DNA from 3 places in the Staphylococcus carnosus genome. Region 3 is predicted to be linked to each of the others. Evidence: predicted binding sites of a transcription regulator. Region 3 holds the regulator's gene; each other region holds the start of a gene.

Region 1 (3,888 bases), 250 kb from region 3:
ATTTACTGCTTTTTTAATGTTCTTTTGAGGATCTTTTGTTTCCCCTGCTGTAATACCTATCAGTTCTACCCCTTGGTATGAACCAACAACAATAGATAATGCAAAGAAGAATCCAACCCAGCCGTTTGGCATAAATCCGCCATGAGACCATAAGTTTGAAAGTCCGATTGCATGTCCGCCGTTACCTAATCCGAAGAAGATCAGACCGAAACCTGCAATAATCATTAAAATAATCGTTACAATTTTAATCATTGCGAACCAGAATTCAAATTCACCAAATGCCTTAACTGATACTAAGTTCGCCCCTGCTAGTAACACAATTACAATAACTCCAGGAATCCATTCTGGTAATGTCGGGAACCAATATCTCATATATTCTCCGACTGCGATAACTTCACTCATACCTACAACAACCCATTGGAATATATTACTCCAAGCTGTTAAATAACCCGCAACTGGATGAATATAATCACTTGCGAAGTTTGCAAATGACCCTGTTGTCGGATGTAAATAAACCATTTCTCCCATAGCACGCATAACTAAAAATAAAAATAAACCTACGATCAGATAAGCAAAAATGACTGACGGACCTGTCCATTTAATTGTACTTGTCGCACCCATAAATAAACCAACACCGATTGTACCGCCCAGTGCAATCATTTGTATCTGTCTAGAACTTAATCCTCGTTGCAATTGAGTTTCTTCCATTAGAAAATTCCCCTTCTCTTTTACAAAATTTCCAGGCGCAGCTCGTTTCTTCGATATTTAAGCATCTAATTCTCTTACTTGTTTCGCAATACTTAATCCGGTACCCCTTTTTCTGTCTGAAGATTGCGACAAATTACTCACTAATTTTCTTACCATATCGAAAGTAGCTTCTATGCCTAATGAGCTTAATTATACTATAAATTTCTATGATGAAAACATAAAAATTACACTTTTATGTATGCGCTTTCATTTTTTTATTTACAATCATGTTGCGCCATAGTCACCATAGGAATTCATGTAATTTGCACTCATAAAAATATTAGTCCTTATCAACTTAAAGATAATTCCAACACCCAATATGGATATTTTATTATTTTCATGTCTTTTTATAAGAGTTTCATATTATTTGAATATTATAGCACGTCTTTTGTTTAACTGGCAATCTGCCTTTTTGAATTTTCAGTATAATAGTTTGTTATCACTCTTTTATTATTCTTTTCTTTTTAATTATATTTACTAAATTGCTCGGAATTTAAACACACTTCTGATACGTTATTTCGTATGCTTTAGCAAAATATCTAGAGATTTAATGTTCTCTATTCACGAAAAAGACATATTCTGAAAAAAATTTAAAAACTTATTTGTGAAAGTATTCACAAAACTATATTCACGCCTTATACTAAATCTTGTATTTTACAATGTTAGGAGAAAGCAAGATGAATGAAAAGAATATTCGTTGGGATAAAGTATTTTATGGACGACAGTGGGTTAATGATGTCGTTGCTACAATTCGTACGAAAGATGTACTGCAAGCTACATTTATGCGTCGCTATTTACTTCGTGCGATGATGGCTGGTTTTATTATTAGTATTATTTCAGTCTTCGTACTCGCAATCAAAGCAAGTTTAATTGATCATACCACTGCTGGAATCGTCAATATTGTCGGTGCGATTGCCTTCAGTTTTGCGTTAGTATTGATTTTATTTACAAACTCTGAGCTTTTAACCAGCAACTTTATGTATTTTACTGTTGGAATGTATTATCGCGTCATTAAACCTTGGCGGGTATTCAAAATCTTTATGCTATGTTTCTTAGGTAATATATTAGGTGCATTAGCCTTCTTCTTAATATTACGTATGAGCGATAGTATGACACCTGACATGATGAAACAACTTTCTGAAGTTATCCATCATAAAACGATGACAGCAAGCTTTTTAGAACTACTGGCTAAAGGCATTTTCGCCAACTTCTTCATTAATATTTCTTTAGTTATTGCAATGCAGATTGATGATATTTTAGCGAAAATGTTCGTCATGATGTTCGGGGTAGCAGTATTCGCATTTATGGGATATGAACACGTTGTTTACAATGCATGTCTATTTATCGGCGGTATTGTTTATAATGTTGATGTTCTGCATTTCTGGCCGGCAGTGATCAATATTATCGCTGCTTTTATTGGTAACTATATCGGTGGCGGTCTTATCATTGGTCTGTTTTATGCTTTCTTAAATGACCATCATCAATTTGAAAAAGAATGATTAATACAGTTCCTTTCTATTGATATGTTATAATTTGACTATTCAATATGAAAGGAGACGTCAGTAGTGTCTAAACAACTTGTCTCTCGCGCTATTTTATATACATTTATTTTTGGAGCATTATTCTTTTTCTTGAATCGTATGGGAAGTCATGCACCAATGATGCACACATTATTGCTATCCATTGGCGCAGCACTTGTCTTCGGGATTTGTTATATTGCTATGTTTAGTGCGTTGACTTCTCCTGCTAGAAAAATAAAATTTGGTATTGTCCTTCCTATTACAGTTATTCTTGGTATCGTTATCGGACAGTTAACTGGACATATGAAAATCGGAGTAGGCGCCGGAGTGATTATTGGTATTATCATTGCCTTTCTCTGGGACTTGTTATCAACAATTAGAAATGGAGATTCTGAATGAAAATAATACTCATTATACTCATAATCGTTCTATTAATTGCAAATCTCATACCGAATTATATAATGTATAAGCGCTTAAAAGAAAATGGCGAAGCAACATCACGCCGTGCTTTAATGATAGGTATAGATGCAATATTACTTTTATTAGTCGTAGTAGGATTATATTTTGCAACAAAATAACAACACAAAAGGCTTGCTTATGCTGATAATATCAACAAAAGCAAGCCTTTTTCTTTATAATTTTCCTTTTAAAACTAAGATATAACATAGATATGCAGTAATGAGATAAATCGTTGAGCCTATCATAAATGCACGAAAACGGACATTCATCGGTATTTTCTTATTAAATATTGGTCCTAAGACTAAATTACCAATCGCAATAATGATAGGACCTGCAAGAAAAAATAAAATAATCATGGTCTCACCTGCTTAATTAAAAAATTCAGTATCTATTTGATCAGCAGTCATATTCTTACCCACTAATTGCAATGCATCAAAATTCATTAACTCTGTCATAGCATTCGTATTAACTATAACACCAAGCCCGGCTGTTTCAGCTGCGGTTGCGCCATTCACAGAATCTTCAATAGCTAAGCAGCTAACAGGATTTAAATTTAATTCTTGCACAGCTTTTAAATATAAGTCCGGTGCTGGTTTTACCTCATCTACATCTTCTCTTCCTACAATCACTGACATTCGTTCAGGTAAATCCAAGGCTTCTAAAGTAGGTTGTATATTAGAACGACTGCTGCTTGTAGCTATTGCCATTGGAACGCTTTTCTTTTCTAACAGATTCATCAACTTGCGTATATTTTCTATCATAGGCAAATGGGCACTTTGGGTATGATGATCATCATACAATGCTTCTGTCTCTTTTTCACCAATTTCATTTTCCAAATATGTATGCAACTCAGAAGCAGCACCACCGATAGATGCACGATAATAGTCAATAGAAATAGGCGTTTTTCCATGCATTTCTAAATGCTTATTTATCGTCTCGAATAGATGTTGTTCTGTATCAATAATTGTCCCATCAAAATCAAATACAACTGCTCTATATTTCATCTGTGATTAATCCTCCAATAATGATTTAGCTTCATCTTATCATATATCATTTCTATTAAGTTCATTAAGTCTCTTACATTTCCAGTATAGATTCATCCAAAAGTCCTAGTGAAATTTAAATTAAAGAGTGGTAAAATTTAAATGAATTTGAAACAGCA
Region 2 (3,888 bases), 260 kb from region 3:
TGCAAACGTACTTTAATCCTATAAATTATATTGAATAATCAATGAAAAGAAAGAGCTCAAACTTATTTTTGAAATAGGTTTGAGCTCTTTTCCATACATATAAATTACATCATAATTAAATTCTATGCTAAATCGGATTGGTAAGAAAATCACTCGTCCGATTTTTAGTACAATAAAGCGCAATTATCTCTATTATATAAAGTGAACAAACCCAAATTAAAGGAGATAAGTTGCGCGTATGAATCATTTTTTATCATTACACTTTTTGTATTTAATCAAAAAAGAACGAGTGACCTCAGAAGTAGGTACCCGTTCTTTTAGTGAAATAAAGGTGCTGAATTATTAAAACTTATCCTTGGTGTTTTTTAACTTGTTGTGTATATCTCCAATACATGAATCCTAAAAGAATAAACCAAACTGGTGAGATAAAGATTGCTACACGTGTTACTGGGTTTACAAATAGTAACGCAAACACAAAGACGAAGAATAATAAGATAATGTAACCAGAAATTCTGCCACCTGGTAATTTATAAGGTGAATTTTTGTGTTGTTCTGGTTCACGTTTTTGATATCTGATGTATGCATAGATGATTAATCCCCATACAACTAAGAATAACACTGTTGAAATAGTAGTTACATACGTAAATACTAATGTTGCATCAGGGAAGATATAGTTCAATAATGCTGCAATTAATAATAGCGCACAAGAAACAAAAATTGCGATATGAGGTACACCATTTTTATTTGTAGATCTGAAAAGAGGTGGTGCTTGTTCTTGTCTCGCTAAACCAAATAACATACGACTGTTTGAGAAAATACCACTGTTACAAGATGGTGCAGCTGCTGTTAAAACAACAAAGTTGATGATACCAGCTGCGAATGGAATACCTACTAAAGCAAATAAGCGAACGAATGGACTTTCTGAAGGGTCCATTTTATTCCATGGAATAATAGACATGATAACTGCTAATGAACCAACGTAGAACAATAGAATACGCATCGGAACACTATTGATAGCTTTTGGTATTGTTTTAGTTGGATCTTTAGTTTCTCCAGCTGTTACCCCAATGATTTCAATCCCTACAAATGAGAATAATGCCATTTGGAAGGACATGAAGAATCCTGTTGCACCTTTAGGGAAAATACCATGTTCATATAAGTTAGTAAATGAAGCATGACCGAATTGAGTTTTATATGCAAATAAAATCATAACTAGTCCCACAACAATCAATACAATAATTGTTGTAACTTTGATAATTGCAAACCAAAATTCTAATTCCCCGAAAATTTTGGCACTAAATAAGTTAAATGCCATAAGTAATAATACACAGAATAATGCACTTACCCAGTTAGGAATTTGTGGCCACCAGAAGCTTACATACTTTGCAACAGCAGTAACTTCTGCCATACCAGTAATTATCCAACAGAACCAATACGTCCATCCTGTTACAAATCCTGCAAAAGGCCCGATATATTCATTTGTAACATCTGCAAATGATTTGAAGTTCGTGTTGGAAATTAAAATTTCTCCTAATCCTCTCATAAACATAAACAACATTAATCCAATGATAATGTATGTTAATAATATGGAAGGACCTGTCATAGCAATCGTTTGTCCTGCCCCTAAAAATAGCCCCGTTCCGATTGCGCCGCCAATTGCAATCAGTTGAATGTGACGATTGCTCAGTTCTCTTTGTAAATTATTATTTGCCATATTCATAACAACTCCCTTTTTGCACCTCATCAATATTATGCACATATTTATAAGTAATGACAAATGTTTTTTGCAAATAATGCAAATTTTCATGCAATTCACAATGAATTATAGTTATAATGAATGATAAATATTTAAAATGACACATCATAAAAAGTGGATTTTAATGAACTAAAAACAATTAAAATGTAATAAGTGTACGAGTGGAGGGCGTTTTGGGGGTAAAAACCTTTTAGATACTAGCTTTGTATGTATATTTACATGTTTATAAGAGTTGCTTAATTGTTCACAAAATCGCGATAATTGGATATAATAACAAATGAAAGCCATTTCAATTTGTTATAGAAAAGGGGAAATTAATATGGCAGAATTGCAAAAAGGTTTAGAAGGGGTAATTGCAGCTGAAACGAAAGTGAGCTCAATTATCGATAGCCAACTGACATATGCGGGTTACGACATCGATGATTTAGCAGAAAATGCTTCATTTGAAGAAATTATCTTCTTACTATGGAATTACAGACTTCCAACACAAGAAGAACTAGATGAGTTGAAAAGTAAGTTGTATGAATATGGTACATTAGATGACAAAGTATATGAACACTTTGAAGACTATGCTACTAATCATGTACATCCAATGACAGCTTTAAGAACATCTGTTTCTTACATTGCGCATTTTGATGAAAATGCCGAAAGTGAAACTGATGAAGAAAAATTAGAACGTGCAATTAGAATTCAAGCTAAAATGGCTTCATTAGTAGCTTCATTCCAACGTGTTCGTGAAGGTAAAGAACCAGTTAAACCTAAAGAAGGTTTAAGCTATGCAGCTAACTTCTTATATATGTTACGTGGGGAAGTACCTACTGACATTGAAGAAGAAGCATTTAACAAAGCTTTAGTATTACATGCGGACCATGAGTTGAACGCATCAGCATTCACAGCTCGTTGTGCTGTATCTTCATTATCAGATATGTACTCAGGAATTGTTGCTGCAGTAGGTTCATTAAAAGGACCATTGCATGGTGGTGCAAACGAACGTGTTATGAATATGTTATCTGAAATCAAATCAGTTGATGATGTAGAACCATATTTAGACAAAAAATTCGAAAATAAAGAAAAAATCATGGGCTTTGGTCACCGTGTTTATAAAAACGGCGATCCACGTGCGAAATATTTAAAAACAATGAGTAAGAAAATTACAGATGAAACAGGTCAAAAACACTTATATGATATCTCAGTGAAAATTGAAGATATTATGAAAGAACGTACAGGCATTATTGCTAACGTTGACTTCTATAGTGCGACTGTTTATCATAGCATGAATATTCCACACGACTTATTTACACCAATCTTTGCAATCAGCCGTACTTCAGGTTGGTTAGCACATATCTTTGAACAATATAGAGATAACCGTATTATGAGACCTCGTGCGAAGTATATCGGTGAAACTAATCGTGTATATGTTCCAATTGAAGAAAGATAGGTCATAGTGTTTTAGTATATGAAATGCAAAAACTTATAATTTTAAGTAACGGAGGAATTATTAATGGCACCAGAAAAAATTGTTAAACAAGAAGACGGTTTATTAGTACCAAACAACCCAATTATCCCATTCATTATCGGAGACGGAATTGGACCAGATATCTGGAGAGCATCACGTCGTGTTTTAGATGCTGCTGTAGAAAAAGCTTATAATGGTGAAAAGCAAATTGAATGGAAAGAAATTCTAGCAGGTCAAAAAGCGTACGATACTACTGGAGAATGGTTACCACAAGAAACACTTGATGCAATTGAAGAATATTTAATTGCTATCAAAGGACCTCTTACTACACCAATCGGTGGCGGTATCCGTTCATTAAACGTAGCTTTACGTCAAACATTAGATTTGTTTGCTTGCTTACGTCCTGTACGTTGGTTCAAAGGTGTACCATCACCAGTTAAACGTCCAGAAGATACTGATATGGTTATTTTCCGTGAAAATACTGAAGATATTTATGCAGGTATCGAATTTAAAGAAGGTACTCCGGAAGCTGAGAAATTAATCAAATTCTTACAAGATGAAATGGGTGCAACAAATATCCGTTTCCCTGAAACTTCTGGTATTGGTGTTAAACCAGTATCTAAAGAAGGTACAGAACGTTTAGTTCGTTCAGCTATCCAATATGCAATCGATAACG
Region 3 (3,888 bases):
TAAAGTTCAAAGCATAAAAAAACTCCTCTTGCAATTAATATCATTCTTTATTATTATAAAACTTACTAACATTATCGGAAAAGAGGGAATTTTAATGATCTGGATGATTTTAAGCGGTCTTATTGTTGGCGGCTTGCTTGGTTTTGTAATGCAGCGAACTCGGTTTTGCTTAGCAGGCGGATTTCGTGATATGTATGTTCAAAAAAACAATAAAATGTTTTATGCCTTATTAATTGCTATTTCTGTACAAGCTATCGGCTTATTAGCATTTACTGCTATTATCGGAAAACCTTTAGATAACGGGACTTTCCCTATAGTAGGCACAGTAATCGGTTCATTTATTTTTGGTGTAGGCATTGTACTCGCAGGCGGTTGTGCCACTGGTACGTACTACAGAGCTGGAGAAGGATTAATAGGAAGTTGGCTTGCTTTAATTTCTTATGCTATCTTCTCAGCTATTACAAAAGCAGGTTTGCTTAAACCTGTGATGGAAAAATTGAATTCAAAAACGAATGTTAATGCAGATATGTCTACGAGCACAGGAATTCCTGCATGGATATTTGTAATCGGACTCGTAGCAGTTACAGGTTATCTTGTTGTAAGAACATTACGCAAACCTAAACCTAAAATTGCAATTCCAAAGTTAAAACAACGTTATACAGGGATTCGTCATTTCTTCTTCGAGAAGAAATTCCATCCTTTTGTTGCAGCAATCGCAGTAGGTTTAATCGCATTACTTGCTTGGCCAATGAGTTATTCAACAGGCCGAGAAGGAGGACTTGGTATTACTACCCCTTCTTCAAATCTAGTACAGTTTATTTTATCTGGTAAAACATCATTTTTAGATTGGGGCGTATTCTTAGTTCTCGGTATCTTTATCGGATCTTATATTGCTGCAAAAGGCTCTAGAGAATTCGCTTGGAGACTACCTGATAAAAAGACACTTCGTAATAGTGTTATCGGCGGTGCTTTTATGGGATTTGGTGCCTCAGTAGCTGGTGGTTGTTCAATCGGAAACGGTTTAGTTGCAACAGCAGCACTTTCATGGCAAGGTTGGATTGCTTTAGCCGCTATGATTTTGGGTACAAGATTTATGAGTTACTTCTTATTTGTAAAACCTATGAAAGCAATGCAAAAATCATCTAAACAAAACGCAGCACGTCCAGCTGCACAATCATAATTTCAAAATAATTAAGGGGCGTTTATATGTTATATGAATTGGGAACAGTAGGTATGGTATGTCCTTTTCCATTAATTGAAGCACAGAAAAAAATGGAAACGTTAAATATCGGTGATGAACTAAAAATCGACTTTGACTGCACGCAAGCAACAGAAGCTATTCCAAACTGGGCTGCAGAAAAAAATTATCCAGTTACTAATTATGAACAAATCGGCGATGCATCTTGGACAATTACAGTTCAAAAAGCATAACTTAAGCAATTAGAAAAAGCGTTCCAAACCTGAATTTGGAACGCTTTTTTTAATTGCTGTTTCGAAGATTGTTCATAAAGAATAAAAGCGATTGCAGCTCAATACCTAGATCAATCTGATGAACAGAGACATCGTCTGGTACATTAATTCGCGTTGGTGTAAAATTCAAAATACCTTTCACGCCGCTATCCACAATTTGATCTGCAGCTTCTTGGGCTGCACTTCCTGGAGTTGTTAAAATAACTACATCCAATTCTGCACTTTTCAAAATTGATTGCAAGTCTTCCATTTTATTTACGATGACTTTACCAACTTTTGTACCGACGATATCATCACGAATATCAAAAGCTTCGGTAATAACCATTTCATCATGGATAGAAAAATTATATGAAAGCAATGCTTTACCTAAATTCCCCACTCCGACCAAACCGATTTTAATCGTATCGCTCTCGCTGATTTTGCTTTTGAAAAATTCTAACAAACTTTCGACATTATAGCCGTAACCTTTCTTACCTAATTCTCCAAAATAAGAAAAGTCTCTTCTAATTGAAGCAGAATCAATATCTAACGCTTCACTGATTGTTTTAGAATTAACTCGGTCAATTCCTTTTTCGTGAAGCTGATTGACAAGTCTGTAATAAAGCGGCAAACGTTTTAAGGTCGCACGAGGAATATTATTTTTTTGATTACTCAATTTGTTTACCCCCACATCTTCAAAACTATTATGTCTGAACAAGTTCTAATCTCTCATGTAAATACTGTAATAGACTTTGTTGATTGTGAAAAATATGAAGTTCAGAAAAAAATACTCTTTGCAGTTCTTAGCCTTTTTCTTTTGAGGATATTACCATGTTCAAATAGTTTTTAATTTATATTGCAACTACATTAATCTTCTTAAATTAAAGGATTAAAGCATTTTTATTAACTAAGTATACCTTATACACCTCTAAAAATAAATAACTGTAAAAGTAACTTTCTATGAACAATTCAAACGTTAATAACGCAGATTATAGTTGATATTCTCCAGCTATTATCAGTGATGTAGTTACTATTATACGTTTAAATATATAATTTGAACACATGATTTTGTAACAAATTTAATACAATTGAATATTTATTGTCTGTTTTGATGTAAAACGATTCTTATTTTCAATGAAGGAAATTCATGATATTTAATAGGCATAACCACTATTTCCACTTATAATGGAAAGTAAGTCATTATATAGAGCGATAAGAAAGGAGGTCTACGAGCCAGTTTTAACTTAACAGTCTGACTCGTAAACATACGACATGATTTTATTACAACTCAACAATGTCTCTAAATCTTTCGATGGCGAAGAAATCTTTAATGATGTTCACTTCGAAGTAAAGAGCCATGAAAAAATAGGTATCGTCGGTCGAAATGGTGCCGGCAAGTCTACTTTAATGAAAATTATAGCTGGAGTCGATGGATATGATGAAGGCAATATTTCTAAAATCAAAAATTTAAAAGTCGGGTATCTGACACAACAAATGACACTAGATACAAACCACACTGTATGGGAAGAAATGTCAAAACCCTTTGCTAAATTAAAACAAATGGAAGCAGATATGCAAGCAGAAACTGCTTGGTTAGCTGAACATGCAGATGAATATGAAACAGAAACATTTAAAACACATATGTCTAAATACGAAACACTTTCCAATCAGTTTGAGCGATTAGAAGGTTATCAATACGAAAGTAAAATTAAAACTGTATTGCATGGTTTGGACTTTTCAGAAGACGATTTCCATCGTCCCGTCAACGATTTCAGCGGCGGACAAAAAACACGCCTCTCACTAGCTCAAATGCTATTAAGTGAGCCAGATTTATTATTACTGGATGAACCGACCAACCACTTAGACATGGAAACGACACAATGGCTAGAAGATTATCTAAACTATTTTAAAGGTGCAATCGTAATTATCAGCCATGACCGCTTCTTCCTCGATAAAACGGTAAATCAGATTTATGATGTCGCTCTAGGTGCTGTTCAACATTACGTCGGCAACTACAGCAAATTCATCACGCAACGCGACCAATATTATGAAAAGCGTATGCAAGAATACGAACGTCAACAAGCTGAGATAAAACGTCTTGAAACCTTCGTAGAAAAAAATATTACACGTGCCTCTACAAGCGGTATGGCCAAAAGTCGCCGAAAAGTATTAGAAAAAATCGAACGTATTGATAAACCGATGTTAGATGCCAGAAGTGCAAATATTCAATTTGATTTCGACCGCAATACTGGTAATGATGTATACCATATTCGCAACTTAGAAATCGGCTATCATGATCAACCCGTTACTTCCCCTATTACACTTGAAGTTTCTAAAGGTGATCATATTGCAGTGATTGGCCCGAATGGTATTGGCAAATCTACTTTTATTAAAACCATTGCAGAACGCATTCCTAAAATAAACGGTGAGATTACCCAC

Evidence for each region. Region 3 encodes Rex, which represses fermentation and respiration genes when NADH is low (regulators of the CRP and FNR family bind a similar motif). Its sites were predicted from a motif close to TTGTGAAATATTTCACAA; they were not measured.
Region 1: the regulator Rex is predicted to act here: its motif matches at 1,350-1,367, upstream of DYE31_RS03275 (formate/nitrite transporter family protein).
Region 2: the regulator Rex is predicted to act here: its motif matches at 1,989-2,006, upstream of DYE31_RS06015 (citrate synthase).

The regions. Positions count from the first base shown of each region.
Region 1 is NZ_UHCT01000001.1:746,272-750,159, reverse strand. Features, by position in the region: gene DYE31_RS03280 (amino acid permease) at 1-708, opposite strand, end outside; gene DYE31_RS03275 (formate/nitrite transporter family protein) at 1,425-2,246, shown strand; gene DYE31_RS03270 (hypothetical protein) at 2,313-2,666, shown strand; gene DYE31_RS03265 (hypothetical protein) at 2,663-2,845, shown strand; gene DYE31_RS03260 (hypothetical protein) at 2,900-3,082, opposite strand; gene DYE31_RS03255 (HAD family hydrolase) at 3,095-3,730, opposite strand.
Region 2 is NZ_UHCT01000001.1:1,251,968-1,255,855, forward strand. Features, by position in the region: gene pyk (pyruvate kinase) at 1-16, shown strand, start outside; gene DYE31_RS06010 (amino acid permease) at 350-1,714, opposite strand; gene DYE31_RS06015 (citrate synthase) at 2,076-3,194, shown strand; gene icd (NADP-dependent isocitrate dehydrogenase) at 3,258-3,888, shown strand, end outside.
Region 3 is NZ_UHCT01000001.1:995,187-999,074, reverse strand. Features, by position in the region: gene DYE31_RS04620 (YeeE/YedE family protein) at 95-1,180, shown strand; gene DYE31_RS04615 (sulfurtransferase TusA family protein) at 1,207-1,431, shown strand; gene DYE31_RS04610 (redox-sensing transcriptional repressor Rex) at 1,481-2,125, opposite strand; gene DYE31_RS04605 (ABC-F family ATP-binding cassette domain-containing protein) at 2,722-3,888, shown strand, end outside.